2 regions of the Microbulbifer aestuariivivens genome follow, and region 2 is predicted to be linked to the other one. Evidence: predicted binding sites of a transcription regulator. Region 2 holds the regulator's gene; the other holds the start of a gene.
The links. Region 2 encodes sigma-54, which starts transcription at its own class of promoters, with help from an activator protein. Its sites were predicted from a motif close to TGGCACANNNNTTGCNNT; they were not measured.

Region 1 (14,227 bases), on a different contig from region 2:
GCGGTGTCTTTCGGCATGGTGCAGTGGTTCACCGAGTTCGTCACCCTCGCCGGCGCCAACAAGTCCTTCTTCGATCTGGTGGAAATCATCTTCTACGACACCATCCTGCCGCTCAACGGCCTGCTGGTGTGCCTGTTTGTGATCTACCGCTGGAAGAAGGCCAACTTTGACCAGGAACTGCAGGACGGTGCGCCCGGTTTCGCCGGCTCCTTCTCCCAGCGCTATGTCAACTTCGCCCTGGGCACCTTCATCCCGGTGTTCCTGCTGCTGATATTTATCAACACCGTGGCGCTCAAGTTCTTCGGAATCAGCTTCTTCTAACGCACCCCGGACCGGCAAGCCCTCGCTGTGATCACCCGGGGGCCTCTGTTATGATCCGCCAGTTAGACCCACCGCAAAGTTGTATCTATGGCCAAAAAGAAAAAGGCACCGTCTTCCAATACCATCGCTCTCAACAAGAAGGCCCGTCACGACTACTTCATCGAGGAGAAGTTCGAGGCCGGTGTTGAGCTGCAGGGCTGGGAAGTGAAGAGCTGCCGCGAGGGCAAGGCACAGCTCACCGACAGCTATGTGCTGATAAAGGACGGCCAGGCCTGGCTGCTGGGCGTGCGTGTGCAGCCGCTCGCCAGCGCCTCGACCCACTTTGTCACCGAACCGGACCGCACCCGCCGGCTGCTGCTGCACAAGCGCGAACTGGCCAGGCTCAAGGCCGCTGTGGACCAGAAGGGTTACGCCCTAGTTGCCACAGCCCTCTACTGGAAAAAACACCTGATCAAGTGCGAGATCGCACTGGGCAAGGGCAAGGCGCACCACGACAAGCGCGATACCGAGCGCGAGCGCGACTGGAACCGCCAGAAGCAACGGCTGATGCGCACCGACCACCGCTGATCCGGCACGCCCGCACAAAAGAAGAATCATCACAGGATTGATCATGAGCGCACCGCGCGGACAGTTCAGCTCCAACATCGGTTTTCTGATGGCCGCGGCGGGTTCAGCCGTGGGCCTCGGCAATATCTGGGGGTTCCCCACCAAGGCAGCCCAGAACGGTGGTGCGGCCTTTGTGGTGGTCTACCTGCTCCTGGCTTTCCTGCTGGCCTACCCGGCACTGATGGCGGAACTCACCATTGGCCGCCACGCCCGCAGCAACATGGTGCAGGCACTGCGCGGGATTTCCACCGGCCCCATCAGCCGCCTGTTCGGCAACCTCACCGGCTTCGGCGGCATTATCGTGGCCTCGCTGATCCTCAGCTTCTACTCCATCGTCGCCGGCTGGATGGTGGCCTATCTGGCCGAACCCTTTGCCCGCCTGCTCGGCGCCGGCGAGATCGCCAACTGGCTCACCAGCGGCAGTATCGGCCGCAACCTGCTTTTTGCCGCCATCTTCAGCGGCATGACCATGGCGATTATCGCCAGCGGCGTGGAGAAAGGAATCGAGCGCTGGTCCACCCTGTTGATGCCGGCTTTGATCATTCTGCTGCTGCTGCTGATCGTCTATGTACTCACCCAGCCCGGCGCCATCACCGGCCTGGAAACCTATCTGATCCCGGACTTCAGCCACTTTTCATGGTCACTGGTGATCTCCGCCATGGGCCAGGCGTTCTTCTCCCTGTCACTGGGCGTGGGCACCATGCTGATCTACGGCTCCTACCTCAGCCAGCAGGAAAGCCTGCCGCGCCTGGGCGCACTGGTGACCCTGATTGATGTGGGCATCGCATTCACCGCCGGCCTGCTGATCCTGCCCGCCATGTATGTGGCCCAAGAAGCCGGCACCCAGATCTTTGCCGCCAGCGGCGAACTGATCGCCGGTCCGGATCTGATCCTGCAGGTACTGCCGGCGCTGTTTAACACCATGGGCACCGCCGGGCTGTTTGTGGCCATCGCCTTCTTTGCCCTTATGACCATCGCGTCAGTTACCTCCTCCATCTCCATGCTCGAAGTACCGGTGGCCTTCTCCATCGAGAACCTCAAACTGGGCCGCAAAACCGCCACGCTGCTGGTGGGGCTGATCATTTTTGCCATCAGCAGCCTGATCATCTTCAACTTCGACAGCCTGTTCGTACTCGTCATCAGTATCAGCACCGAATACGGCCAGCCCCTGCTCGGCGTGGCCCTGTGTATCTTCGCCGGCTGGATCTGGCGCCGCGACGAAGTCCTGAAGGAACTGAAAAAAGGCCACGAGAACATCGGCAGCACCCTCTTCTGGAAAATCTGGCCCTGGTACGTGCGCCTTGTGTGCCCGGTATTGATCCTGGCCGCCTTCGCCCAGTCCGTGGGCCTGTTCAGCGGGATACTGGACCTGTTCACCTGACCCAACTCCGGCTCAGGGTCAGGCTCACGCCCCTCTACAATCTGCACATAAAGAACCCAGATTGCCGCCCAGCGGGATATGGCTTAGGAACTAATTCGGGTATACTCGCCTCTAAACCATGACGGTTTCCTATCGGGGATGACTTGGATTCGACGCCGGTGACGAAACCATGGGTGCATGCCGTGAGGGTAGCGAATCACGTAAATCCAAAGCTGCATTTTATTAGTTGCCAACGACGACAACTACGGTGCCCAACTGGCTGCGTAAGCGGCCCGTGACGCACTACTAAGGGTTCGCCCTTAGCGGCCTTCAGCAAGGTTCCAGTATCGCGCTGCTGGCTGTCATACAGAACTGGATCGTCCTGAAGCGTGCCTGACGCGGATGGCCTAAAACTTATTCAGGCTCGCTCTTAACGTCCTGCCCGCTGGGCTGTAAAGAGCTAAATCAATAGGCGGAACTAAGCATGTAGAGCTCCTGGCAGAGTGCTGACGGACGCGGGTTCGACTCCCGCCATCTCCACCAAATCACTGTCTCAGACAGATCACAAAGCCCCGTAAGCCCTGCGCTTTCGGGGCTTTTGTGTATCTGGGCCGCTCGCTAGCACTTACCCGTGTTAAACGCTGCTTTCATTAACTTTGCCCTGCAGGTATTTCGCCTTGTTGAGTTATCGCCACTCTTTCCATGCCGGTAATTTTGCTGACTTGCTCAAGCATATTGTGCTTGTCGAGATTCTCGACCACCTGCTTAAAAAAGACACCGCCTTCGACTACATCGACACTCATGCCGGGGCCGGCCTGTATGATTTACGCTCAGCGCAGTCACAAAAAACCCTGGAACACAGCGGTGGCATTGCCAGACTAAATTTCGCTGACTGGCCGGAACTTGACCGCTATGCCGAGGTAGTGGGGTCATTCAATAAAACTGATGCCGTTAACTTCTACCCAGGCTCGCCGTCTATCGTCGGCTGCTTCTTGCGCCCACAGGATCGCGCTTGGCTGTTTGAACTGCACCCACAGGATTACCAGCTCTTGCAGAAGAACTTTGCAGGACGGAAAAACATTCGCGTGTACCACACTGATGGTTTTGACGGATTAAAAGCACTGATCCCGCCGCGCAGCCGTCGCGGGCTTGTTTTGATCGATCCATCCTATGAAATCAAATCTGACTACGACTTAGTCATTGACCAGGTAGCCAAGGCCTATAAAAAATTCAGCCAGGGCATTTATGCCATCTGGTACCCGGTAGTGGATAGAAACACCATCCAGCGTATGCAGAAAAAGCTGATCAACAGTGGGATCAGAAATATTCAGTGTTTTGAACTTGGGGTTATGCCGGACTCACGAGAACACGGTATGACCGCATCCGGAATGCTCGTGATCAACCCGCCATGGACGCTAATGAGCAAGATCTCGGCACTGCTACCAAAACTGGCCACACTGGTTTCACAGTGCGGCAGCCAGATATACCAGTGCGCCACATTGGTGGAGGAATAAGCCACCGGCGGCGGTGCTAAACAGTATCCCGCCGCCGGACTCTTTCAGCTTACTATAGATATCAGTGACCGTTACACAGGGTTTTGCGTGGCGATCGGGGGAAGATAAAGACGACAAAATTTTACTCTGACCCCAATTATTATTATTAATTACCCCATGCCCAATTCCAGCTGAGCCAAACCTTGTCCACATCCACCATGGACTTGCCATCGAACTGGGCAAATTTCAGCTGGATCGAATGATCTTTTGAAAAGCTGTACGTGGCAGCCAAGTCCAGTTCATCGCCATAATCAATACTGTCCTCGTCGGAGCCAAACTGATGATACTTGACCAGGAGGTCAACAGGTCCGACCTTCCCCTTCACCTGCGCCCAGGTATCGACGACGCCGCCAGCCGGAGTGACCAGAAACATATCTGCCCAGCCCTGAAATTTATGCAGAGTTGCCAGCGGGGTCTTGAAGGAAACACCGTTGTCCGTACCCAGCACTTCGTAGCCGGCACTCAGCCCCAGATTTGCCACCTCAGTGGATGCACTGAGTGATAAATAATCATTATTAAAATTGTTGGGGTTGCTTCCATAGTCATTTTGCTGGGCGTAGCCAAAATTCAGCGTAAACGCTTTCGGTTTAAACTGGTAATCGAAACCGACGGTCTGTGTTGACAGGCCTGGCACCGGATTGAAATCATTAAACAGAGCAAAGAGTTCAATCTTGCCCAGTTTTTCAAAATCACTGGCCGCTGTAATGAAATGGGACTCCGTATTCCAACGGGCCAGCTGGCTGGTGGAGTCGTTCGGACCAAATACCCGCTCAACACCCCACACATAGGCATAATCCACGCTTACATTACTATCTGTTTTGTAGCCAACCCGGAAGGCATCATAGGTTTGCTCGTTCTGACGCCAGCCAACACCGCCAACAAAACGCTGTGAACCCAGATTGATTCTTTGCCTGCCCAGTGTCGAGCTGAAGCCATCGCGCTGATAACTCAACTTGGCCTGATTGACATCTACCCCTTCAGGATCTGCCACCACAGGGTATTCGCTGTACCCGTTTTCTGGCGTCCTGTACATTTCGCTGCCGATCACTGTGATATCGTCAACTTCAATTTGTCCGCTCAATCCACTCCAGCTGCCTGTAGTAAATGTCAGACGGCTTTTTAGAGTCGAAGCCAATGCAGTTTCTTCAATACCCTCTTGATCCACATACTCGGCACGATAACGGAGTGTCAATTTTGTTTTAACGCCTGAGACAGTGTCTTCTGCAGTGCTGGCTGAGCTCAGAGCAGATAATGCCAAAGTGGTAAAAGCCAACACCCCGCTGACCGATTTTACAAAAGTGCCCCGAGCACGAATGATCGCAAGATTTTTCATACTATTCTCTCCATGATGATGTAGCTTCTTTAAAAAGGACGAAAAAAAGGCCCATTCGATCAAACCAGGATTGATAAACCCGGTGTCAAATAAGCCTCATTGCTCTCATATTTTCTGTTTTGACGTGAATCAGCTTCCGCTGAATTCACCACGCAACATCAAAATACTGTCGTAATAACTATGTAAATTATTTTCTTTATAACCCGTGATAACTATTATCAATCGGTGGCCTGAACAGCCCCATTCATTACCTTTGAGATTTACCAGAAACTCTCAGTGTGTATGAGTGGTTCTCATTACTTGTACTTTTAACTTGTCAGCTTTCATTATCACTCTCGCTATCTGATGTTTTATGGGTGTCCTGCCGGATTCGCTTGCTGTGTTCGTTACTTAGGAAAGTTGTTAAAAGCGAACAATCAGGTCATTGCCATTCCAGGACCGATTAAACAACCCTGACGCTGGGACAGCTTTCCGACGATTTTCCCCACATAAATCAGAGCCGGGGCTTGTATCTTGAATGTGTTAACCGTCACCGGTAAACCTTGTAGCGTTGTCGAAATGTTACGCTGTTGTCGCTGTGTACCATTTTCTACAATCAGAACAGGAAAGTTGGCTGGCAGTCCGGCATCGATTAACTTAAGGCTGATAGTCGATGCCTTGGACAAGCCCATATAAAACACCAGCGTTTCCTCCTCTTGAGCAAGGTCGGACCAGTTCAATTGCTCTTCTGCCTCACTGAGTGAGGCCGTGATCAACCGCAAACCCTTTGCCAGGCCGCGTTCCGTCAAGGGCATCGCCACACTGGCAGCACAACCCGAGGCTGCGCCAATACCAGGCACAACAGAATAAGCAATGGCTGCCTCAATAAGCTGGTCTAGCTCCTCACCGAGCCGCCCAAACATGAGTGGGTCACCACCTTTAAGTCGAACCACGTGTTTACCCTGTTGCGCTAAATCGCACAGTAATTTCCCGATTTCATCTTGTGTAACCGAATGCTGGCCACAACGCTTGCCAACATAGTGACGTTCAATCCGACTCGGCAGCGACGCCATCAATTCGGCACTGACGAGCGCGTCATAAACTACCGCATCACATTGATGGAGTAGATTCCATGCCCTCCTAGTGAGCAACTCCGGATCCCCGGGGCCAGCACCTACCAAATCAACCCTGCCTTGAGGTGAACTTCTACCAAGCGTCAACCCACCTGTCGAACCAATACGCTCACTGTTTCTGGCCAAAAAATAGCTAAGGCTGTTCGAGCGACGAAATACTGCAGATAACCACGACAACACCATACTCCGAAGAATTAGATAGCCAAAAGTAGCATTGGGCTTGAAAAAACCGACTTCACATTTTGCGACAGTAATCGACTTCGGCATAACTTTTACCTACAAAAAAAGCCCAAAGCTCCTGTTACAGAACTTTGGGCTTCGTTACCCTCGTTAAGCAAGAATGTATTGACGATCTACTGACGGCATCTGCCAACTTTTTCGTGGCGTCTATAGACCTATCGCAACCTTCTTACTTTTCCTACTTATCTTACTTCTTTGGTTCACCACTCGGTGAAAGTATTATCCTTAGAAATCTAAATGCAGTTAATGTGCCAGATTACACCTAACGCTGCATCTCCACGATGCATATGGACAGGATTCCTGGTAAAGGATTTTAAATACGCCATTCTGTAGTGGATATTTTCAATTTTTACCTTAGGCAAAATAGGCGCCATACAGCAGAGACAACTCAATGAAAGCCGAATCCCAATATCTAAATGCAGCTTGCTGCTGCATTTTGGTGCTGCCGCCTACCGTGGCGCACTGGATTAGATCAAAACATCGCTTGCGCATTTTTTAGTGATACCCACCAAATCAATAAAATCTGTAGGAAATGTCGGCTTGACCGAATCATTTATCAAATCGTCATGCTGAAAATTAAATCTGGCACGAGTTTAGCATCAACATAGTTGAATCGATCAGTTCAGAACAGACTGATTACAAGACAAAGGTGTCTGGGATTCCCTGTCAAGACAGGGAAATCCGGGCACTTTTTTTTTGCCTGTAAAAAGTTTTTACTAAACCAAAACCACAAAGGTGGCCTCTATGTCTTACCTAGCTCCAAGCGAATTCACCACAAAGATGGTCGATGCCGGCCAGGAAAAGATTTTCATGTCAACGCAGGACACTCTGATTCGTGCATTTATGGCCGGAGCCATTCTGGCGCTGGCTGCGGTGTTTGCCATTACGGTGGCCACCAAAACCGGCTCTCCCCTGATCGGAGCCGTCCTGTTTCCCGTGGGCTTCATTATGCTCTATCTGATGAAGTTCGATCTTCTCACGGGAGTATTTACTCTGGTACCGCTGGCCGTACTGGATAAGCGTCCCGGTGCATCCTTCGGCCAGATGCTGCGTAATTGGGGCCTGGTATTTGTCGGAAATTTTGCCGGAGCTTTGACAGTTGCCTTCATGATGAGCTTCATCCTGACCTATGGCTACAACACCGATGGCGGTGCTATCGCTGCAAAAGTCGCCACAATTGGTGAATCACGCACTCTGGGTTACGCGGCCCATGGCGTTGACGGATGGTTGACCATTTTCATTCGCGGCATGCTATGTAACTGGATGGTTTCAATGGGTGTAGTCGGCGCGATGATATCCACCTCGGCTACCGGAAAAATGGCCGCCATGTGGATGCCAATCATGCTTTTCTTCTTCATGGGTTTCGAACACTCCATCGTGAACATGTTCCTGTTCCCTTTTTCCATGATAATGGGTGGGGAATTCACATTTATGCAATACATCATTTGGAACGAACTGCCTACTGCGCTTGGCAATCTGGTCGGTGGTTTCTGCCTGGTAGGCCTGCCTCTCTATTACACCCATGTCCGCACAGGTAAGCAGCGCAGTCTCAGCACCAGCAATGCAGCCAGGCCGATTGCCGCCTGATCCAGTTAATCCATCCACTGATGCCCAGGTAAGCCAAAATTGCGCCGGGGTTAGCCGTGACAACGCCTATGAACAGCTGCGACTTACCCCCAGCAAGTTTGCACACCAAACTCAAGGTGTCGATTGGCCAGTTTACATCTGCCGGTGTTAAGTCCATCAATCAGGATGCCATTGCCTATCGACTCCCTAAAGATTCAGACACAGTAGACAAGGGGATTGCCCTGGCCATCGCCGACGGAATCAGCACTAGCGATGTCAGTCACATTGCCAGCAACACCGCTGTGACCGCTTTTCTTGACGACTATTTCTGTACTTCAGAACTATGGTCAACCAGAACCGCCGGTGAACGGGTCATTCAGGCCACCAACTCCTGGCTTTGTTCTCGCGCCCGGGAAAGCTGGCGCTCCAGCGACAGTAACAAGGGGTACGTATGTACCCTGACAACCATGGTCATCAAGGACAACCTATTACACATTTTTCACGTGGGCGATTCCCGCGTATACCGTCTTAATTCTCTGGGCTTGGAAAAGCTGACCAATGACCACCGTCTGATCGTTTCCGCTGAGGAAAGCTACCTTGCTCGAGCCCTAGGGGTAGATGAAGGCTTAAAAATTGATTATGTCAATGTGGCATTGAATAAAGGCGATATTTTTATCGCTATGACCGACGGTGTTTATGAACATATGGATACAGTAGCGTTGCTGTCCATGCTACATACTCCAGATGTTGACCTGTCTATGGCGGCCAGGCAAATCACAGAGCGGTCACTGCAGCTAGGCAGCCGCGACAATCTTTCAATCCAACTGATTCGAATCGAGAGTGTTGCCAACACCGCATCACTCAAAGTGGTGAGTGATACGCAGCAATTGTCGCTGCCGCCTGAACTCAAGGAAGGCGATCTGTTTGATGGCTACCAGGTTTGCCGTCTGCTGCATTCCTCAAGCCGCAGTAAAGCCTTTCTGGTTGTCGATCTGGAATCACAGAAACGGCTAGTGTTAAAAGTACCCGCGCTGGGTATGACAGTTGATGAGCAATATCTCGAAAGATTTTTGCTGGAAGAATGGATTGCCCGACGCATCCACAGTGCCCATGTGATCAAAGCGGCTCCTACAAATAGAGACCGCCACTACCTGTATTCGGTAACCGAGTACATTGAAGGGCAGACATTGGAGCAGTGGATAGCGGATCACCCCGCACCGGACCTTAACGAGGTAAGAGCCATACTCGAGCAAATCTCAACCGGCTTGCGCGCTTTCCATCGCATGGAAATGATTCATCAGGATTTAAAGCCGGACAATATTGTGATTGATGCCCACGGTACTGTGAAAATCATCGACCTCGGTGCCACCTATGTCGCCGGGGTGGCTGAGTCACAGGCCGGAATGGTAGGTGCCACCTTGCAGGGGACGGCATTGTACGCCGCGCCTGAATACTTTCTGGGGGAGTATGGCAGTATACTATCCGATCAGTATTCTCTGGGAGTAATCGCCTATCATATGCTGTCAGGTGAATATCCCTATGGGACAAATGTCGCAAAATCAACAACTACGATCGCTCAAAATCGCCTGCAATATCGACCTCTATCCAAGCCGGAGCGCGCCATTCCGGTTTGGGTCGACATGGCAATAGCAAAGGCGGTACACATTAATCCAGAAAAACGCTATGCGCTAATATCCGAGTTTATATACGACCTGAAGACACCGAACCAACGCTTTATCAATCGTCAAAGGCCACCATTACTTGAGCGAGACCCGGTCACATTTTGGCAATGGGTATCGGCAATTATGACTGCACTACTCATCTGGACTGCATGGCCGCAGTAAACCAACCACTGTGAAAAAATTGAATTTAGTGTCAGGAAAATATCTGGATATTAGGCATACTCAAGAAGCGACATTGGTGCCATCTACAGACGCTATTGGTATGAAATTTGCTGATTTTCAGCATAGCGAGTCTTAGGAAAAATGCCCATGGATCGGCACAACGCAGGTATCAACTCGGAGAGTTTTTTTCTGGCTGCCCAACAGGCAAAAATCCGTCAACTCGAAGATCTGATGAGTGCTTTGCAATGGGTAGATGTAATCTGCGATCTGATCCATGCATTACAGCGTGAGCGCGGCCTCAGCAACGTATATCTCGTCTGCCAGAAGACGACGCTAGCCAATGAATTCACGGAGCAGCTGCTCATTTGTGACAAGGCGCTGGCGGAGTTCAATGCAGCCTTGCCCCCCCTGCTACAAGGCAGGGAATCGGCTAATCCGAGCCTGTTAAACCTGATTGCCGGCGCCCTGTCGACACTTGAACAGCTACCTGCCCTGCGTGCAAGCAACCAAACTCGTGAACTACTGCCGATCGATTCCACTCTTGCCTATAACCGCACCATCGAAACGCTGCTTTTGATCGTATTTGAGCTCATCGACCTCGCGACCGATCCCGATGTAGCCCAGTCTTTGACCGCATTCTTCCTGCTGATTCAGCTCAAGGAGTATGTCGGCCAGGAGCGAGCTTGGACCCTCATTGGTTTCTCTCGCGGGCACTTTATTGCGCGCTTGCAGGAGCGTCTTAATCGCCTGAGCATGACGCAACAGGAAGTCAGAGAACGCATGCTGAACTGTGCTGATTCTGAACTTCTGGACGCCTATGAACGGTTAAACAGCGGACCGGTTGCAATGGATCTTAACCGTTTCCGACAGGTGAGGAACAACTTATCGGCGGGAAGCGAAGTTAACACGGATCTCACCGATGTCTGGTATCACAAAATTACCGATTACATTGATGCGCTCCATACAATCGAAACACAGGCAATGCGGTCCATTATCCTCCTTTGCATGAACCGCATTGAGACCGCTCAACAGTCAAATAATTTGGTCCGCGAGAAACTAGATGAATTGAATGAGATGCCTGACATTCCTGTCAGCCAACTGCTCAAGGGCAGCGCCGAATCGAGTCCGATTCAGGCTTTGATCGCCGAACAGCAAAGACAAATTCAGTCGCTTCAACTCGAATTAAGCAATTCCAGAAAGGCGTTGGAAGCAAGAAAACTGGTTGAAAGGGCCAAGTCCATTCTGATGAACAATTTGCACTTAAGCGAAGAGGATTCCTTCCGCCGCTTACAGAAATCCGCGATGGATCAAAACAGCCCTCTTGAAGAAATAGCAAAGAAGGTGATAAGCGCACACCAGTCCTATTCGAAAAATTAAGCCTGAATACATAATGCACCACTTTAATGCATTTTAAATACCTAGCAACAACATGAGCACCATGACGCACCGCTTTGAATATTTTCTAGGCTTTTTCATGAAGTAAACCAAGGCGGCAACCCAATCCGATTCAATCAACGGAGTTTAATACTGTGGATGGATAGCTGCGGGTTGACAGAAAAAATGCCGGCATCAAATCCAATTGAAACAGTGAACGTCTGAAAAAAGCTATACTTCGCGCCATAAAAAACTCGAACCATCAGCATTCGTACAGATTGCGAAATTTATTGTATTGAAATACAGAGCTCAGAGACAAAATTGGCACAGTTAGTGCTGTAAAAAACTTAGCAACAACAGACTTCACCACTGGACAAAGACGTCCATCAAGCCGGTCGAAAGACCTCAGCTTGATGGGCGTTTTTTTTACCCACTACTTATGCGCATTACTGTAGCGCTAGCTTTGCAAGAGCACGCAGAGGTGACACATGACCCAAAAAATAAACAGTGATTACCAGGCAATGACCGTAGTAGTTATTGGTAACGGCATGGTAGGAAACCACTTTATCGAAGGTTTAATCGAGGCTACCGAGGGCAAAAGCGGCATCTGTATTCACACTTTCAGCGCTGAACCCCGATGCGCCTATGACAGGGTACATTTAAGCGAGTACTTTGCCACCCGCGATGCATCACAATTGGCGCTGGCAACAGAGGAGCGGTACCGGAGCTGGGGCGTGAATTTGCACTTGGGTGATCCCGTGGTGAACATCGATCGCCAGCGTAAATTGGTACGCTCCCGATCCGGCCTGGAAATCAGCTATGACAAGCTGGTACTTGCCACCGGCTCCAACCCTTTTGTTCCGCCTGTAGAAGGAAACGACCGGCCCAATTGCTTTGTCTATCGCACCATCGAAGACCTCGAAAAAATCATTGCTGCGGCCCATTCCGGCGCCAAAGTAGGCACCGTAGTCGGCGGAGGTTTACTTGGTTTGGAAGCGGCCAAAGCCTTGCATGACCTGGGATTGCAGACCCATGTCGTTGAATTCGCCCCGCGTCTGATGGCACTGCAAATCGACACCGATGGTGGCGCTCTGCTCAAAGATAAAATCGAATCCATCGGTGTCAAGGTTCATCTATCTAAAGCAACCCAACAAATCGAAGCCGGTGAAAAAAACCTTCAGCGCATGGTGTTTGCCGATGACAGCTATCTGGAAACAGACATCATCGTCTTCTCCGCCGGAATACGACCAGCCGATCAGCTGGCTAGAAATTGTGGTCTGGAAGTTGGCGAGCGCGGTGGTGTTGTCATCGGTGACACCTGCCAGACCTCAGATCCCGACATTTACGCAATCGGTGAATGTGCACTCTGGAAGGGCAGGATCTTTGGGTTGGTAGCCCCGGGATACTCCATGGCCAGAGTTGTGGTATCCCAGCTTCTGGGTCAAGGCAGTTTATTTCAGGGCGCCGACATGAGTACCAAGTTGAAACTGCTCGGTACCGATGTGGCCTCCATTGGTGATGCACATGCCAATACGCCGGGTGCACTTAACTATACCTATTTCAACCAGCCCGCAGGCTACTACAAGAAATTGGTCATCAGTAGTGACAAGAAAACCCTCTTGGGAGCGGTACTGGTTGGAGATACTTCTGAGTATGCGGCCCTGTTGCAGTACAAGATCAATGCTATCGGCCTGCCACAAAACCCCGAGAGCTTGATTTTACCAAGCACAGAAGCAAAACCAGCTCTTGGAGTCGAAGCGCTGCCTGCCACAGCGCAAATCTGTTCGTGCCACGATGTCAGCAAAGGCGATATTGCCACTGCGGTCACCGCAGGCTGCTGTTCCGTGGGTGAAGTCAAATCTGAGACCAAGGCCGGCACGGGTTGCGGAGGCTGCTCACAACTGCTTACCACGGTAGTGAATCACAATTTGCAAGCACTGGGCATCGAGGTGAACCGCAATCTTTGCGAGCATTTCGACTTCACCCGCCAAGAGCTCCACCACCTGATTAGAGTTGAAAAAATTCTGAGCTTTAGTGAATTGCTCCTTAAACACGGTCGTGGCCACGGTTGCGCAGTCTGCAAACCGACGGTCGGCTCAATACTAGCCAGCCTCTGGAACGAATACATCCTGGATCAGAAACACATCGGCCTGCAGGACACCAATGACATCTTTCTTGGCAATATGCAGAAAGACGGCAGCTACTCCGTAGTGCCCCGGGTCGCTGGCGGCGAGATCACTCCGGACAAACTCATCGTGCTGGGCGAGATCGCCCGTGACTTTAATCTCTATACCAAAATAACCGGAGGCCAGAGGATCGACCTGTTTGGCGCCCAACTGCATGAGTTACCGCTAATCTGGCGACGCCTGGTTGACGCCGGCTTTGAGACCGGGCATGCCTACGGCAAGTCCGTGCGTACCGTTAAATCCTGTGTCGGTTCTACCTGGTGCCGTTTCGGCGTGGATGACTCAGTCGGCCTGGCCATAGATATTGAAAACCGCTATAAGGGGCTTCGCGCACCCCATAAAATAAAATTCGCTGTATCCGGCTGTACGCGCGAATGCGCTGAAGCACAATCAAAGGACTTTGGTATTATTGCCACCGAAAAAGGCTGGAACCTGTATGTGTGTGGTAACGGAGGAATGAAACCCCGGCATGCAGATTTGTTCGCCACGGACCTCGACCGCAATACCCTGATCCGCTATCTCGACCGCCTTTTGATGTTCTACTCCCGCACAGCCGACCGCCTGCAGCGCACCAGCGTGTGGATGGAAAACATGGAGGGCGGAATCGAATATCTGCGTAAAGTCATCATTGAAGATTCCCTTGGCATTGCAGCAGAACTGGAAGCTGAAATGGCATACAACATTGGCAACTACCAGTGTGAATGGAACACCACCCTTAATGATCCACAAAAA
Region 2 (16,728 bases):
TTCACTGAAAAGCGCCGAGACTGTCTGTTTTGAGATTTTCCGCGAGATCATCCGCGAGGCGCGGGCCTATGACAGTGAGAAGATCATGGTGCTCGCCAGCCAGGTTGTGATCGATTTGTTGCTGGATGAAGAGTCTGCCAATGTCGCTGACCTGGAAGAGTTTATCGGTCGACCGATACAGTTTCAGGTGGAGCCCATTTACAACCAGGAGCAGTACGATATTGTTCTGGTCTGAGTGCCCACGGCATGATTTTCGCCTGCGCGATAGCATCCTTTGCGCTGGCACGTCCTGTGTCCCCATGCCCTGTGCCAGTGCGCGGCCGCCCACGGGGGAGGTTCGGCGTTGATGGCGCGGTTGCTCCCGCTGCTGCGCTGGCTGGCGCGCAAGTTCTGGCTGCTGGTGATCACACTGGTGATCTCTCTCGCCATCCTGGTGCAGACCGGCCGTCTGCTCTCACCCTATGTGCAGGAATTCCGTCCGCAGATCAGCGCCTGGTTGTCCGCCCGTCTCGGTGTGCCGGTGCAGGTGGAGCGCCTGTCGGTGCGCTGGGAAGCGCTCGAGGTGGCGTTGCAGGTGGAGGGCTTGCGGCTTGGTGAGCAGGGTGAGATGCAGATGGGTTACGGCCTGTTTCATCTCGACCTGTTGTCGACTTTGTGGAACCGGGACCCGGTTTGGGAAAACCTGGAGGTTCGTCAGTTCAAGGCCGGGGCCCACCGCAACGCTGCCGGCCAGTGGCAGCTGAATGGCTTCCCCTCTGCGCCCATGTCCGCTGGCGAGGCCCGCGCGCCGAGGCAGATGGGCGATCCGGCCCGGCTTTTCCAGTTGGGGCCGAAGATTCAAATTCGCGATGCCAGTATCTCTGTGCGCCTCGACGACGGTCAGTTGGCGGAGCTTTATTTGCCGCAGGTACTGCTGGAAAACAGTGGCGATTTCCACCGCCTGATAGGTAAAGCTTCTATCAGTCGCCCCAGCAGTCGCCCCAGTGATGAAGCCGATGCCCAGCGGGCGCAGGCCACGGCGGAGCATGAGACCCTGCGCCTGATTCTTGAGGGGCGGGGAAATCCCCGGGACAGAGAGAATTTTCACCTGCGCGGCTATTTGCAGCTGAATGAACTGCTGGTGGACGCCGACGTGCTCGACCTGCTGCAACGGCTTACCCCCCTGCCGGATCGCTACCACTGGTCTGGGCCCAAGCTAGCGCGAGGCAGTCTGTGGCTGGATGGGCGCAGTGGCGGCTACCAGCTGCGCGGCCACCTGGATTTGGCACAGGCCGCGGATGACACGGCAGCGGAACCTTCTGAACAGGCAGAAAGCGAGCACGTTGGCGGTAGCGGAGGCGCGGCGCTGGCACCCCTGGACTCTGTTGCGGGAGATATTTCCGGCGATTGGCATCCGGGGCAAAGCTGGCGCATCGCCCTGCAGCAAGTGAAGATTGGTTGGCGGGATCTCGCGGTTCCCAGTTTTAATCTGCAGGCCCGCGGCAGTGCAGGCCAGGGCTTCCACCTCGCCGTCGATACTGTTGATCTGGCGGTCTGGAGCGGCATCCTGAAGCGGATGCAACTGTTGCGTGGCCCCGCCGATGAGTGGCTGCAGGCACTCTCTCCGTCAGGTCGGCTGCAGCGCCTGCAGTTTTCCCGCGACGGCGACGCGCAGGTGTCCCTGTCAGCCGAGCTGCGGGACATCACCGTAGCCGCCTACAAGGGTTCCCCGGCGATAGAGCAGCTAAACGGTTATCTGCGCATGCGCGGTGGCAGCGGCACCGTGATGCTGGATGCGTCGGAGGGCTTCACGCTGCACCTCCCCAACCTCTATGAGCAGCCATTTGAACTCGACCGTTTGCGTGGCGCGCTGTCCTGGGCGATAGACCGCGATAAAAACTCCGTGCAGGTTTACTCCGGACCCCTGTCTCTGCGAGGAGCCATCGGTGAGATCGACGGGCAGTTTCTGCTGCAGCTGCCGTTCACGCCCAACAGCGGGGCGACGGAATTGACCCTGGCGCTGGGGCTGCATGATGCGCCCCTGAGTGCGCAGCGTTTACTGGTGCCTTTCACCACCAGTGAGGAGTTGCGCAAGTGGCTTGACGCGGCTGTCGGTCAGGACAATCCCGGGCGCGTGCGCCAAGCAGGTTTTATTTATCGCGGCTACGCCTATAAACGGGGCGCAGACGCCAGCCTGTTGGCGCTGGGTGAACATCCGCAGCGGCAGACTGTGCAGTTGGCCGCAGAAATTCGCGATGCGGAGCTGTTGTTTGCCGGCGGCTGGCCTCAGGCGCGCAAGCTGGATGCGCGCCTGAAAATCTATGATCGCCATGCCCGGGTCAATGCGTCCACTGCGCGCCTGTGGAATATCGAAGCGCGGGAGATCGAGGTGAAGATCAACCCGGATCCATCGGGAGATGGGGCCATGCTCGGTGTTCACGCCAGCCTCAGTGGCCCGGCTGGGGATGGTTTGCGCCTGCTGCAGGAGTCGCCGCTGCGGGAGCGGCTGGGCACAGACTTCGATGGCTGGCGCCTAGGTGGGGATATGACCGGCGATCTCGCTCTGCAGCAGCCGCTCGGTGGTGCCGCTCAGGCACCGCGCCAGACTGTACGGGTAGAACTGCAGCGGGCCGACCTGTTGATGGAGCCGCTGAATCTGCACGTTCGTGGACTCAAGGGTGAAGTGCGCTTCGATTCTGAGACCGGCCTGGCCGGCAGCGGCTTCGAAGGGCTGCTGTGGGGTCGCAACCTCAACGCCGAGATTACCCATCCGCAGGAGGGGAAACAGCGGGATACCCAGATAGTTATTCGCGGCAGTGCCGCGACCGAGAGCGTCCGCGAGTGGAGTGGTCGGCCGGAACTCGACTGGATGGACGGCGAGCTGGATTATCGCACCCTGGTGACCATCCCCGCGGCTGAGCGCGAGCTTCCCTATTCGGCGATTGTTCAGGTGAACTCCGATTTGGCGGGAGTGGCGGTGGATCTGCCCGCGCCCCTGGGCAAAGCGGCTCAGGAGCGCACGGAGTTTGTCCTGCGCATTCCCATCGGTACCGAGGGGAACCTCTATCACCTCGGCTACGGCGAACATCTGCAGGGGCAGTTCTGGCAGGTGGACGGCGCGCTTGATCGCGCAGCGATTGCGCTCAATGCCCAGGCGCAGCTTCCCGATGAACGGGGAATCTCCATTACCGGCGACCTCTCCAGTATCGATTTCCCCCGCTGGCGCGACCTGTTGCAGATATACAGCGACGGCGATCCCGAGCGGCAGAGTACAGGTGAATTGGCGGACGAGAATCCGCTGCCGCTGCGTCTCGACCTGAGCACCGACCAACTGCTGCTCGGCGCGGTGACGGTGGAACATATCCACGTTAGCGGGCGGGGGCTGGGTGCCGATTGGCAGTTGAGCTTTGACAGTGAGATGGCTGCCGGCAGTGTGAGCGGCGTGCTCGGTGCGGAAACGCCACTGCAGGTGCAGCTGCAGCATCTGCGCCTGCCGGTTCCGGATCCACAGGATACTGAACCTCTGCAAACCGCAGGGGAAGAACGCGCGCAGGCGCAAGGACAGGCACAACTCCAGACTCAATCCCAGGATGGCGCCGACAGGCCGGATCCTCTGGCGGGCTTCGACTTCACCCAGCTGCCGCATATGGATTTCAGCACCCAGAGCCTGTGGTATGGGGAGGATAATTACGGCCGCTGGTCGTTCCGTGTTCGCCCTTCCGCGGAGCGCCTCGTTGTCAGCGACATCATCGGCGCAGCGCGCGGGGTAAGGGTCGAGGGTCGTGGTGAGGGCGCCAACAAGCTGGGTGCTCAGCTGATGTGGATGCGCGATGCCGATGGGGTGGAATCCTCGCAGTTTATCGGCCGCCTCAGTGCGAAAGATCTGGCGGATGTCCAGCGCGCATCGAGCCAGGAACCACTCATCGAGAGTCAGTCGGCCATTTTTGACATGGCACTGCGCTGGGATGGCTCCCCCCTGCAGATCACTCCCCGGCAGATGAACGGTGAACTGAAAATCGACATTCGCGATGGGCGCTTTTTGCGCGCGAGTGACAATGCCGGTTCGGCGCTTCTGCGGCTGCTGTCGCTGTTCAACTTCGATACCTGGGCGCGTCGCCTGCGGCTGGACTTTTCGGACCTTTACCAGAGCGGGATGGCATTCGACCGCGTGCGCGGTGAGGTGTTCTTTGAGGGAGAGGGCGAGCTGCTGATCGCCGTACCCATTCAGGTCGAGGGGCCCACCAGTGAGCTGCAAATGGCGGGCCGGGTCAATCTGGTGCAGGAGGACCTGGACCTCAGCCTGGTGGCGACTCTGCCGGTGGGTAATAACCTGGCGCTGGTTGCCGCACTGGCCGGCGGCCTGCCGGCGGCGGCGGGGGTCTACCTGATCAGTAAGGCGTTCAAAAAACAGGTGAACAATGTCGCCAGTGTCAGTTACCGCATCAGCGGTGACTGGGCCGATCCGCAAGTGCGTTTTGACAAGCTTTTCGATGGCGATGGCGCAACACGGCAGGGCAGCGAGGCTGAGCAGCAGGGCCGCCTGTTGCGCGAGAGACGGGCGGACGAAGGGCAGGCGGGCGAAAGGCAGACGAACGGCAGGCAGGCGGAACACAACGGCGAGCCGGAGGATGGCGCCGATACCCCCGCCGCGGATTCCGAGCACTCGGCGGGTTAGCCGGAACTGTAACCTGTGCCAGTACTCCAATTGTTTGCGCTAGCAAAAATCCATGGGGCAAAGAGGAGAGAGGGATGCTGATGTACAGAAGTGTGATGCTGTTGCCTTTACTGGTATTGGTTTCGATCCTGCCTGCCTGTGGTGAAGCTGATGATCGCGGCGGAAATGAGAAGCGCGGCGAGGTTCGTGACGAGACGATGACGGTGGCCGAGGCCAGGGCGAATATCGACACGGGCGCGCACTTGTCGGCAATTCCCCAATCGGTGTGGAAGCAGTTGCTACCCGCGGACCAGTATGCGGTGCTGTGGGAAAAAGACACGGAGCGGCCATTTACCGGCAAGTGGTTGCATAACGAAGCTGAGGGCACCTATGTCACGGCGGGCTGCCGGCTGCCGGTTTTCAGTTCCGAGCACAAGTTTGACTCCGGCACCGGCTGGCCCAGCTTCTGGGACATCGCGCATCCGCAGCATGTGGTATTAAAAACGGACTATAGCTGGGGCATGAAGCGCACCGAGGTTCTCTCCAGCTGTGGTGAGCATCTGGGGCATGTTTTCAAGGATGGACCGGCGCCCACCGGGCTGCGTTACTGCCTCAACTCCCTGGCTCTGGATTTTGTACCGGCGGTTGCAAAAACCGAATAATTGTTCGATATTGTAGGCTGCCAGCGTCGGCTTGACTGATCGGCGCCGGGCCGCAAGAGGTGGTGCCGGGGTGGTGCGTGCGGCACGCGCGCGTGCGCCCGGACTCCCCGAATATAATCAATAATAGAGGTCCGAGTAGATGTCAGAGGTGGCCACATTGGCGGGTTCCCGCTTCAACCGCTACACCCTGTTCCGGGTGTTCAAATACACGGTTTATTTGTTACTCGCCCATAACGCATACGCTTTTTTCCTTGAGAATCACGCCGCTGCTAACACCCTGTTCGTCGACGGTGTGCAGTTTGGTCGGTTGATCGAAACTTACAACGATTCTATTGATACGCTCGCATGGGTATTGCTGCTGCTGGTGTTCGAGCTGGAAACCTTCGTGTTGCCGGACGATAAAATCCGCGGTTGGGTGAAGTGGGCTCTGAACAGCGTATCCGCTTTCTGTTACCTGTTTATCGTCTATTCCTTCTACGGCTATGTGGCGGAGATGGCTTCGCTAACCAACCTGCTGCCAGTGAGCCAGTCGGCCTGTGAGCTGGCGGCACGCGGCGACTGGCTGATGGTGATCGGTCAGGACACCTATATCCCGCTGGCGGCAGAGAACTGCGCCGGGCTTGCGGATACCCAGGTGCTGCGCCTTGCTGGCGCTCAGGTGTTGGGTAGTGTGGAGACCTGGAGAGATATCAAGTGGCTGGCGTGGACCGATGTGATTAACGCCGGTGCCTGGCTGCTGGTGGTGGCCATTCTGGCGTTCGATGTATGGCTGCAGTTGCGTCATCAGCTGTCGGATGCGGTCATGCGCTATTCCCAGGTCATCAAGGCGCTGCTCTACTTTACCCTGCTGCTGTGTGCTGTTTACTGGGGTGTTAACGGCAGCTTCCTCGACTTCTGGGATTCATTCCTGTGGCTGGTGGCCTTCTTCTTCATCGAGCTCAACCTGTTCAAATGGCAGGCGGAGACCAGCGCCGAGGAGTAGTTTCAATTACCTGCTGGGAAGCAAAACTCGCGGTAAATAGAAAGGGCCCCACCAGTCATGGTGGGGCCCTTTCTTATGATGGATTCTGTGGACGGAATAGCCACAGCCACTGGGTATTGGTGGCGCGGCGCGCACTACTCGCTTTGCATAAACAGGTCGCGCAGGTAGCGAAACAGCTTGCGCTGACTGGCGGGCGGCTTCTGGTGTTGGATTTCCCGACTGGCATCCCGCACAAGCTGTCGCAGGTGCTGGTGATCGGCCTGGGGATAGCTTGCAAAGAAGGCACTTTGGGCTTCTTTTCCATCCTCCAGCAGGCGCCGCCGCCAGTCTTCCGCCATGCGATCAAAACGCAGGTGTTGCTGGTCGCGCTCCTTGAATTTATCCAGCGTCGCCTGGATAGCCTCGCTATCGGCTGAGCGCATCAGCTTGCCGATATATTGCAGCTGGCGCCGGCGCGCCTCGTTGGAGCGAATGCGGTGCAGGGTTTCGATGGCCTCGCGCATATCCCGGTCGAGGGGCACTTCCGCCAGCTGGGCCGGCCCCAGTTCGGTCAGTTGCCGTCCCAGCTCCTGCAGGTCGTGCATTTCCTGTTTGACCTGGGTCTTGCTCTTGGGTAAGTCGTCGTCAAAATCTTCGTGATCGTACATAGCGTTCAGTCGTTGGGGTTGCGGTCATTGGCCTTAGGGTCATTGGGTTTGGGTCTTTGGCGATGAATGCTGTTAGCGGTAAAGCCCTCAGTCATAAAAGCCCTAGGCCATGAATAGGTTTAGCCATAATACAGGGTGGCGAGGCCGAGGAAGGCCATAAAGCCCACCACGTCGGTCACGGTGGTCAGCGCCACGCCCCCGGCCAGGGCCGGATCGATGCGCATGGCCTTCAGAGCTACCGGCAGAATAGCCCCCGCCAGCGCCGCGGTGATGAGGTTGATCACCATTGCCACGAGGATGATCAGGGCAATCCGTGTGTCATCGAACCACAGGCCCGCGATCACGCCGATTACCACTGCCCACAGGATCGCATTGAGCACCGCCGAACCCAGTTCCCGCGACAGCAGCCAGTTGAGGTTGCTGCGGCCAATCTGCCCAAGGGCCATGCCGCGGATCACCACCGTCAGGGTCTGGCTGCCGGCCACGCCGCCCATGCTGGCGACAATGGGCATCAGCACGGCTAGTGCCACCACCTTGTCGATGGTGGTCTGAAACAGGTTGATGACCCAGGACGCGAGCAGGGCGGTGAGCAGGTTGATGCCCAGCCACACGGCCCGGCGAGGCGCGGTTCTGCGCACCGGGGCAAAGGTGTCCTCCTCCTCGTCGAGACCCGCCATACTCATCAACGAGTGGTCCGCATCTTCGCGGATGACATCCACCACGTCATCGATGGTGATGCGGCCCACAAGGCGCTGTTTGTCGTCGACCACCGGCGCGGTGATCCAGTCGTACTTGGCAAACAGCCGCGCCACCTCGGTATCCGGCATCTGCGCGGGTATCGGCTCCACGTCAGTGCTCATGACCTCGCGCACGGTCACCGAGGGATCGGTGGTAAGCAGGCGTGCAAGGGGGAGCTGACCGATGTACTGCCCCTGGCGATTGACCACGAACAGGCTGTCGGTGGATTCGGGCAGTTGCTCGTGGCGCCGCAGATAGCGCAGGACCACATCCAGGCTGAGATTGGGGCGCACGGAGATGGTGTCCGTGTCCATCAGGCCGCCGGCGGTTTCCTCGTCGTAGGCCAGTACGCTTTCGACGCGCTCCCGGTCAGTTTCGCTCATGGCCGAGAGGACTTCGGCCATCACGCGTTCGGGTAATTGCTGCAGGATATCGGCCACGTCGTCAGCGTCGAGACCCTCCATCACCGCCACCATTTCCTCGGTGTCCATGGTGGCGAGGATCTGGCTCTGCACGTCGTAGGAGAGCTCCTGCAGGACGTCGCCCTCGATCTCCTTGTCGATCAGTTTCCACAGGATATGGCGAATGCGCGGTGGCGAGCTCTCCAGCAGCTGGGCAATACTCTGCGGGCTCAGGGTGGCGAGCATCCGCCGCACTTCCTGCCCGGTACCGCTGTCCAGCGCGGTAAAGAGCTCACTGAGCTGGCTCTGTGCGCGGAAGTTGATTTCGGCGGAAGGGGGGGCGGACACGGCTTTTCCTCGGCTGCGGGCGTGTTGCGGTGAGCTGGTTACTGCGCGGAGAGTGGGATTCTATGCGGATAAGGGAGCGCCCGCCAGCAAAAGGGGGGAGGCCGACGGAGGTTACTCTCCCTCGCCGAAGCGATCCGCGATGAGTGCCGCGATGGCTTCCAGAGCCGCCTCTTCATCGCTGCCGCTGACTTCAAGCTCCAACTCGGTGCCTTTGCCTGCCGCCAGCAGCATCAGTGCCATTACGCTTTTGCCGTCGACACATTTACCGCGGCAGTGGACGCGCACATCGGCCCCGAAGCGCGCGGAGGTTTGTGCGAATTTACTGGCCGCGCGGGCGTGCAGCCCAAGCTTGTTGATGATTTCCAGTCTGCTTTTTTGCATTTTTTGTTCTCCGGCCAGCCTATTTCTGCTGCTGGCGATGGCGGATCTGCACATTGTCAAAGTGACCGGCAAAGTATCTGGCCAGTTGTTCCACCATATAGACAGAGCGGTGTCGGCCACCGGTGCAGCCGATTGCCACGCAGGTGTAGCTGCGATTGCTTTTCTGGTATGAGGGCAGCCAGCGTTCCAGGAAGCTCTTGATATCCCGCTCCATGTCCGCGGTTTCAGGATGAGCGCGCAGGAACTCCGCCACCTCGGGATCGAGGCCGGTTTTGTGGCGCAGCTCGGCAATCCAGTAGGGGTTGGGCAGGCAGCGCAGGTCGAATACCAGATCCGCATCCACCGGCACGCCGTGCTTGTAGCCGAAGGACTGGAACAGAATCGCCATTCCCGGGCTGGCTTTGCCCACCACGCGGGTTTTCACCAGATCCCGCAGCTGGTGCAGGCTCAGGCTGCTGGTGTCGATTACCAGGTCGGCCATGGCGGCCAGCGGTGCCAAGAGTTCCTTTTCCTGGTTCAGGGCTTCCAGCAGGTGAGTGCGGTTGTCACTGAGCGGGTGTTTGCGGCGGGTCTCGCTGAAGCGCTGAACCAGTACGGGCGAACGGGCGTCCAGGTAGATGACGTCGCAGTGAATGCCGCTCTGGCGCAGCTCGTCGATGACCCTTGGCGCCTGTTGTACATCCTGCCACAGGTTGCGGGCATCGATGCCGAGCGCCAGACGTGTGTTATCCACCGGGGGCTGGTCGCTGACGCGCCGCACCAGCTCCGGCAGCAGGCTGGCCGGCAGGTTGTCGATGCAGTTGAAGCCCACATCCTCCAGCAGCTGCAGGGCGGAACTTTTCCCCGAGCCGGAGCGGCCACTGATGATTACCAAGCGCATGAATGCAGATCCTTCAGTCAACAGGCGCGGATTGCAGACGGCTGGGACCTCCAGCCGCTGAAATTTGCTGCGGAATGGCGTTGATTATGCAGCGGCAGAGCTGTCGATGGCCAGCGCGTAAAGCTCGTCGCCGGTTTCGGCCGCGCGCAGTTTGTCGCGCACGCGGCTGTCGCTGAAGAGGCCCGCGATCTGCGCCAGGGTGTCCAGGTGTTCCTGTTCGTGGCCCTCCGGCACAAGCAGGGCGAACAGGAGGTCTACCGGCTGGCGGTCTGCGGCGTCGAAGTCGACGGCGGGGTCGGTGGTGCAGAGCACACCGATCGGATGTTCGCACCCGGGCAGGTGGCAGTGCGGGATGGCCACCCCCTCACCAATGCCCGTGGAGCCCAGGCGCTCACGGGCGATCAACTGGTTGAAAACAGTGTCGGAATCGAATTGTGGATATTGTTCTGCAATGGCCTGGGCGATATTCAACAGCAACTTCTTCTTGCTGCTCCCCGCCAGATTACAGAGGCTCAGGCGGGGAGAGAGTAATGCATCCAATGTCATAAGCTAGCGGTGCTTGCGCAACTTCTCTTTATGTTTCAACAGCTGGCGGTCGAGCTTGTCGGTCAGGCCGTCGATCGCCGCGTACATGTCATCCGCCTCGGAGTTGGCGAAGACTTCAGACCCGTTGACATGCATCAGGGCCTCCGCGCGCTGGACTTCCCTGTCGATCGACAGGGTAACCTGCGCAGTGGTGATCAGGTCGTTGTGGTGAACCAGCTTGTCCATTTTTTCGAGACAGTAATCACGAAGAGCTGGGCTTACATCCAGGTGACGGCCACTGATGTTGATCTGCATGGAAATCTCCTCAAAGAGTGTATCGCTTTCCGGCGCTACCCCCTTCAGGGCGGCAACCCTACTAGGAAGTTCGCCAGATTGGAAGGATACACTCAAACTTCGCGCTTCGGTTGTCACGCCCGTATGAACGGGCGCCAGAGGGCTGTGACCGCCGGCATAAGTGCGGTCAGGATTTGGCTTTGGGAAGGGTCAGACCAGGCGCTTGCGCTCGCTGGATGAGGGAATACCCATGGACTCCCGGTACTTGGCCACGGTGCGCCTCGCGACCTTGATGCCCTGGCTGTCCAGCTCCTGGGTAATTTTGTTGTCAGACAGCGGTTTGCGCGGCGGTTCGGCGTCGATCAGTTTGCGGATCAGGGCGCGGATGGCGGTGGAGGAGGCGTCTTCACCGGAGTCGGTGCTCACATGGCTGGAGAAGAAGTACTTGAGCTCGAAAACCCCGCGAGGTGTGAGCATAAACTTCTGCGTGGTCACGCGGGAGATGGTGGACTCATGCATGCCGATGCTCTCGGCGATGTCCGCCAGCACCATGGGGCGCATGGCTTCCGGGCCCTGTTCGAGGAAGCCCTGCTGTTTTTCCACAATGCTGGAGGCGACCTTGAGCAGAGTCTCGTTGCGGCTCTGCAGGCTCTTGAGGAACCAGCGGGCTTCCTGCAGGTTGTCCTTCAGGTAGCTGTTGTCGCTGGAGTTGTCGGCGCGCTTGATCAGCGAGGCGTAGCTGCTGTTGATGCGCAGCTTCGGGGTGGTTTCCGGATTCAGCTCCACCAGCCAGCGCTGTTCGCGGCGGCTGACGATAATATCCGGCACCACATACTGGGTCTCCTCGCCACTGAAGCCCTCACCCGGGTGCGGGTTCAGCGTCTGGATAAGGCGCACCACATCGCCCAGCTGCGCCTCGCTCAGGCGGGTGCGTCTGCTCAGCTGGCGGAAGTCGCGCTTGCCGAGCAGCTCCAGGTATTTGTCCACCACCAGCTTGGCCTCATCCAGCCACGGGGTGCCGGGAGGCAGTTGGCGCAGTTGCAACAGCAGGCATTCGCGCAGGTCGCGAGCGCCGCAGCCGGCGGGCTCGAACTGCTGGATGGTTTTCAGTACGGCGAGCAGCTCGTCTTCCTCGACCTGCAGTGCTGCGGATAGCTCTGCGGTGGGGGTCTGCAGGAAACCGGCGGGGGAGATATCGTCGATCAGTGTCTCGGCGATCTGCTTGTCTTCGGCGGAAAGGCCGGTCAGGTTGAGTTGCCACAGCAGGTGGTCGGCGAGGCCGATACCGGCGGCGTTGCGCTGCTCGAAACCGCTGTCCTCGCTATCCTGGCTGCCGCTGTAGCTGCCAGAGCCGTAGATGTCGTCCCACTGGGTATCCACGGGCAGGTCGGTGGGGATGTCGGAGTTCCACTCTGGCTCCTGTTCAGGGGCGGTGGATGCCTCTCTCTGGTCGTGTTCGCGCTCGCGCTCGGCGCTGGTTTTAGACTGGCTGTTTTCGTCCGTTGTGCTGTCGCCGCTTCGGTCGCCGAAATCCTCGCCATCAACTTCCAGCATGGGGTTGCTGTCCAGCGCGGACTGCACTTCCTGCTGAAGGTCGAGGGTCGACAGCTGCAGCAACCTGATCGCCTGCTGAAGCTGCGGCGTCATGGTCAGCTGGGTGCCGAGTTTTAACTGCAGGGACTGCTTCATACGGTGGGCTTACACGCGTTCGGCGGATGAATCGACTTGAACGACGCAACAGACTACCCCCCGTCTGAGCGGATTACAAGCAATAACTATGCCTACTATTTACGGGCAATCTGCGGTGAAAGTTGCGGTGAAAGTTGCGGTGAAAGTTGCGGTGAATAGGCGCGGTGAAGGCGGGAGTTGCGCCCCACGGCGCAACAGTGCGATACGGGGCGCGGGTGCGCGTCAGATGGTGAATTCGTGTCCCAAATACACCTCGCGCACCTGCTGGTTGGCAAGCACTTCGGCGGGGCTGCCGGCGGCGATGATATGGCCCTCGCTGACGATATAGGCCTTCTCGCAGATATCCAGCGTCTCGCGCACATTGTGATCGGTGATCAGTACGCCGATACCGCGGTCGCGCAGGTGGCGGATGATCTGCTTGATGTCGTTGACCGAGATGGGGTCGACACCGGCGAAGGGTTCGTCCAGCAAGACGAAGTCCGGGTCTGTGGCCAGCGCGCGGGCAATTTCGACCCGGCGCCGCTCGCCCCCGGAGAGGGCCATGCCGAGGCTGCTCTCTATGTGGGTGATGTGGAACTCTTTCAGCAGTTCCTCCAGGGCATCCTCCCGCTGCGTGCGGGACAGGTCCTTGCGGGTCTGCAGGATGGCGAGAATGTTGTCGCGCACGGACAGGCGACGGAACACTGAGGCCTCCTGCGGCAGGTAGCCGATCCCTTTGCGGGCGCGACCGTGCATGGAGAGACGGGTGATGTCCTCATCATCGATGAGCACCTGGCCGGCATCGGCCTGTACCAGCCCCGCGATCATGTAGAAGCAGGTGGTTTTGCCGGCGCCATTTGGGCCCAGCAGGCCCACGACCTGGCCACTGCTGACCTCGACGGAGACGTCCTGAACCACCTTTCTTTTCTTGTACTGTTTGGCGAGGTGTAGCGCTCTCAGCCTTGGCATAGTGAATTCCGCAGTCTTGATGGTCTGTGCCCGGGGGCAATTGGGTGGGGCGGGTACCTTATTCTCAGGGAGTGTCTTGTGCCTGCGGGTTCTGCACCGCTGGAACCTCGCCTCCCTCTTGTCCCTCTTGTCCCTCTTGTCCCCCTGGGGGTTGGCCCGCCACTTTTTTCTCCGGCTGCCAGATCATCTCCACGCGGCCGTTGCCGGACTGTCCCTGAGCCTCGATCTGCTCGCTGATCAGGTCGTAGTCGATCTTCTCGGCGGACAGGGTGTTGCCGTTGCGATCCACCTGGGCATCCCCGGACAGCTGCAGTGCGTCGGCATTGACGCGGAATTCGATGCGGCGGGCCTTGGCTTTAACCGGCGTCTGGCTCTGCTGTACCTGCTGCTGGAAATGCGCGGGCTCGCCGGTGGCGACCACTTTCTGGATTTCGCCCTCGGCGGTGCCGTGCACCTCGACGCGATCGGCGAGAATCCGCAGGCTGCCCTGGGAGATCTGCACGTTGCCAATATAAACGAACAGGTTATCGGCCCGGTTGCCGTCGAAATGCTCGGATTTCACCCGGATGGGCTGGTTGCGGTCTTCCGGCAGGGCGAGGGCCTGGGCGCTCAGTACCAGCAGGGCAAAGGCGGCGATGGGCCGCATCAGATTATTGGTTTTCATAGATGCTCTGTACCTCGGAGAGGATTTCCACCCGGTCTTCTTTCAGGTAGGCGCGCAGGCCGCGGCCCTCGGTGCGGTTGGCGCCGGCCGCAATCTTAACAACTTTGTCGGTTTCGGCGAATTCCTCGCGCGGTTTGATGGTAATGGCGGCAGTCTGCAGGTGTATGCCGCCGGCTTGTGGCAACTCCCAGATATTCACGTCGCCGCGCAGTACCACCCGCTCCCCGTTATTGTAGGCCACCCCGGTTTCGGACTCGGTGCGCCAGCGCGGTGACTGCCCCTGATAAAACACAATGCGCGGCTGATCCAGATTGGCCCGGTCGCGACGGGCGAACTGGAAGTAGGTGACGCTGTCGGCATCCAGGCGGTAGGCGAGGGTGCCCTCGGGGCTGAAGTGGCGGGTCTTGGCTCCGCGGATGATCAGGTCCGCCGCGCGATCGAATTCCTTTGGGGTCGGTCGCTTGCCGAGTAATTGCTGCGGCGGGCTCTCGGAGAACCAGAGCCCCACGCTGATCAGGGCGACGACGATAGCCAGAGGTAGCCAGGTGCGCATTGGGGCGTCTCCCAGTAGCCGTATAGGGGCCGTATAGTGGCCGTAGAGTTAGGGGCCGTAAAGTTGTGGCCGCGGTGCCGGTCAGTCGGCGGAATGCAGGTAGGGGGCCAGCGCCGCGTCAAAAGTGCCCTGGGCTTTCATGATGCGATCGCAAACCTCGCGCACAGCGCCCTCGCCACCCCGGGTGTCGGTAACCCAGATGGCCCGCTCGCGCACGGCGGCGGCGGCGTTGGGTACCGAGATAGGGCAGCCCACCCGGGTCATCACCAGGAGATCGGGGTAGTCGTCACCCACATAGGCGATGTCTTCCAGCCGGTAACCCTCATCGCCGAACAGCTCCTGCAGGGCGGTGAACTTGTCTTCGCGCCCCTGGATCAGCTTGTGCACGCCCAGGTCGTGTGCCCGGCGCTCCACCACGCTGCTGCGCCGGCCGGTAATGATGGCGACCTGTACCCCGGATTTCTGCAGCATTTTGATGCCGTGGCCATCGAGGGTATTGAAGGTTTTCAGTTCGTTGCCGTTGTTATCGAAAAAGAGGCGGCCATCGGTGAGAACGCCGTCCACATCCAGTACCAGGTGGCGCACCTGTGCGAGTTTGTGATCGAGCTGCTCGGCGTCTATTAAGTGTTGTTTATTGTGTTGTGAATGCTGTTGGCTCACGGGGTTTGTTCCTTAATTGCTCAGATGACGCCGGCGCGGAGTATATCGTGCATATGCAGCAGACCGATGGGATGGCGGGCTTCATCCTCTACCACCAGCGCGGTAATACGGTTGTCCTCCATGATGCGCAGTGCTTCCGCCGCCAGGGTATCTTTGGACACGGTTTTTGGCCGGCGGCTCATGACCGTGTCCATGGTGGCGGTATCCAGCTCGATCTTGTGATCGATAACACGGCGCAGGTCGCCGTCGGTGAAAACGCCAAGGAGAGTGCCCTTGTTATCCACCACGGTGGTCATGCCGAAGCCCTTGCTGGTCATTTCCAGCAGAGCCTTGGAGAGGGGAGTTTCCGGTGAAACCTGCGGCAGCTCTTCGCCGGCGTGCATGACATCTTCCACTTTGAGCAGCAGTCGCCGGCCCAGAGCGCCACCGGGGTGGGAGAAGGCAAAATCCTCTGCCGTAAAGCCGCGCGCCTCCAGCAGCGCCACGGCCAGGGCGTCGCCCATGACCAGAGTGACGGTGGTAGACGAGGTGGGCGCCAGGTTCAGCGGGCAGGCCTCGGTGGCCACGGAGATGTCGAGATTCACATCGGCGGCCTGGGCCAGCGGCGACTCCGGCTTGCCGGTCATGCTGATCATGGGGATGCCCAGTCGTTTCAGTAGCGGCAGCAGGGTCATCACCTCGGCGGAAGAGCCGGAATTGGAGATGGCGATCACCAGGTCCTCGCGGGTGATCATGCCCAGATCGCCGTGGCTCGCCTCGCCGGGATGCACGAAAAAGCTCGGGGTTCCGGTGCTGGCGAGGGTGGCTGCAATCTTGCCGCCCACATGGCCCGACTTGCCCATGCCGGTAACAATGACGCGCCCGCGGCACTGCAGGATCAATTCGCAGGCGGTCTTGAAGTCAGCGTTGATGCGTTGCTCCAGCGCGGCTACCGCTTCGGTTTCCATCAGTACGGTGCGCTGGCCCGCTTGTAAGATCAGGTCCTGGGTCATTACTTTTCTCTTCAAACCGCCTTTGTTGATTGTAGGAATTCCGCTCGCACTGCCGCTCAGTAGCCGATCAAAAGTTGTGCAGCAACAGTCCGTAGTAGGCGCCGTAGCAGCCCAGCAGCAGGGCTCCATGCCCGCGGCCTAGGCGCGCGTCGCTGGGGTGGCGCCACAGGCTGTAGGTGATGGCGCTGACCAGCAGCAGCGTCATCGCCAGCATGGCCAGGTAATCACGCGAGAAGACTGCCGGCTGTATATCCAGGGGGGCGATGATACCGGGTACAGACATTACTGCCAGAATATTGAATATATTGGAGCCAATGATATTGCCGATGGCCAGATCGAAATGGCCTTTAACCGCGCTGGCGACCGAGGTGGCGAGTTCCGGCAGGCTGGTTCCCACCGCCACCACGGTGAGGCCGATAACCAGCGGGCTGATGCCGGCAGCGGCGGCGAGTTGGCTGGCGCCCCATACGAGAATATCGGCGCTGGCCAGCAGTATCGCGAGTCCGAGGCCGAACCAGAAAAAACCGCCTGCCGCTGTGTAGTCTCGGACCTCCACATCCTCCTCTTCGCTGCCGTGGTGGCGCTTTTTCAGGCGCACGGTCACCCATAGCAGAAGAATAATCAGCGCGAGCAGGAACAGCCCTTCGGCAGCGCTGAGGCGGGCGTCGTGCAGTATAAAGCCGGCCAGGACGGTGACCATCAGCAGGGCGGGGATTTCCTGCCCGAGCAGG

Region 1: cobA (uroporphyrinogen-III C-methyltransferase) is a predicted target of sigma-54. The motif match lies at 6,762-6,779, and genes of this name have one in related genera.

Annotation. Positions count from the first base shown of each region.
Region 1 is NZ_BAABRT010000024.1:954-15,180, reverse strand. Features, by position in the region: gene ABEA58_RS13000 (sodium-dependent transporter) at 1-321, shown strand, start outside; gene smpB (SsrA-binding protein SmpB) at 409-888, shown strand; gene ABEA58_RS12990 (sodium-dependent transporter) at 932-2,308, shown strand; RNA gene ssrA (transfer-messenger RNA) at 2,443-2,830, shown strand; gene ABEA58_RS12980 (23S rRNA (adenine(2030)-N(6))-methyltransferase RlmJ) at 2,965-3,801, shown strand; gene ABEA58_RS12975 (Rossmann-fold NAD(P)-binding domain-containing protein) at 3,947-5,173, opposite strand; gene cobA (uroporphyrinogen-III C-methyltransferase) at 5,590-6,552, opposite strand; gene ABEA58_RS12965 (formate/nitrite transporter family protein) at 7,270-8,112, shown strand; gene ABEA58_RS12960 (bifunctional protein-serine/threonine kinase/phosphatase) at 8,181-9,935, shown strand; gene ABEA58_RS12955 (nitrate- and nitrite sensing domain-containing protein) at 10,083-11,312, shown strand; gene nirB (nitrite reductase large subunit NirB) at 11,798-14,227, shown strand, end outside.
Region 2 is NZ_BAABRT010000003.1:59,775-76,502, reverse strand. Features, by position in the region: gene rng (ribonuclease G) at 1-235, shown strand, start outside; gene ABEA58_RS02645 (YhdP family protein) at 347-4,654, shown strand; gene msrB (peptide-methionine (R)-S-oxide reductase MsrB) at 4,729-5,295, shown strand; gene ABEA58_RS02635 (hypothetical protein) at 5,435-6,277, shown strand; gene yjgA (ribosome biogenesis factor YjgA) at 6,412-6,924, opposite strand; gene mgtE (magnesium transporter) at 7,044-8,411, opposite strand; gene ABEA58_RS02620 (HPr family phosphocarrier protein) at 8,523-8,792, opposite strand; gene rapZ (RNase adapter RapZ) at 8,812-9,672, opposite strand; gene ptsN (PTS IIA-like nitrogen regulatory protein PtsN) at 9,757-10,218, opposite strand; gene hpf (ribosome hibernation-promoting factor, HPF/YfiA family) at 10,222-10,512, opposite strand; gene ABEA58_RS02600 (RNA polymerase factor sigma-54) at 10,702-12,180, opposite strand; gene lptB (LPS export ABC transporter ATP-binding protein) at 12,403-13,128, opposite strand; gene lptA (lipopolysaccharide transport periplasmic protein LptA) at 13,193-13,792, opposite strand; gene lptC (LPS export ABC transporter periplasmic protein LptC) at 13,779-14,345, opposite strand; gene ABEA58_RS02580 (KdsC family phosphatase) at 14,427-14,966, opposite strand; gene ABEA58_RS02575 (KpsF/GutQ family sugar-phosphate isomerase) at 15,026-15,997, opposite strand; gene ABEA58_RS02570 (calcium/sodium antiporter) at 16,065-16,728, opposite strand, start outside.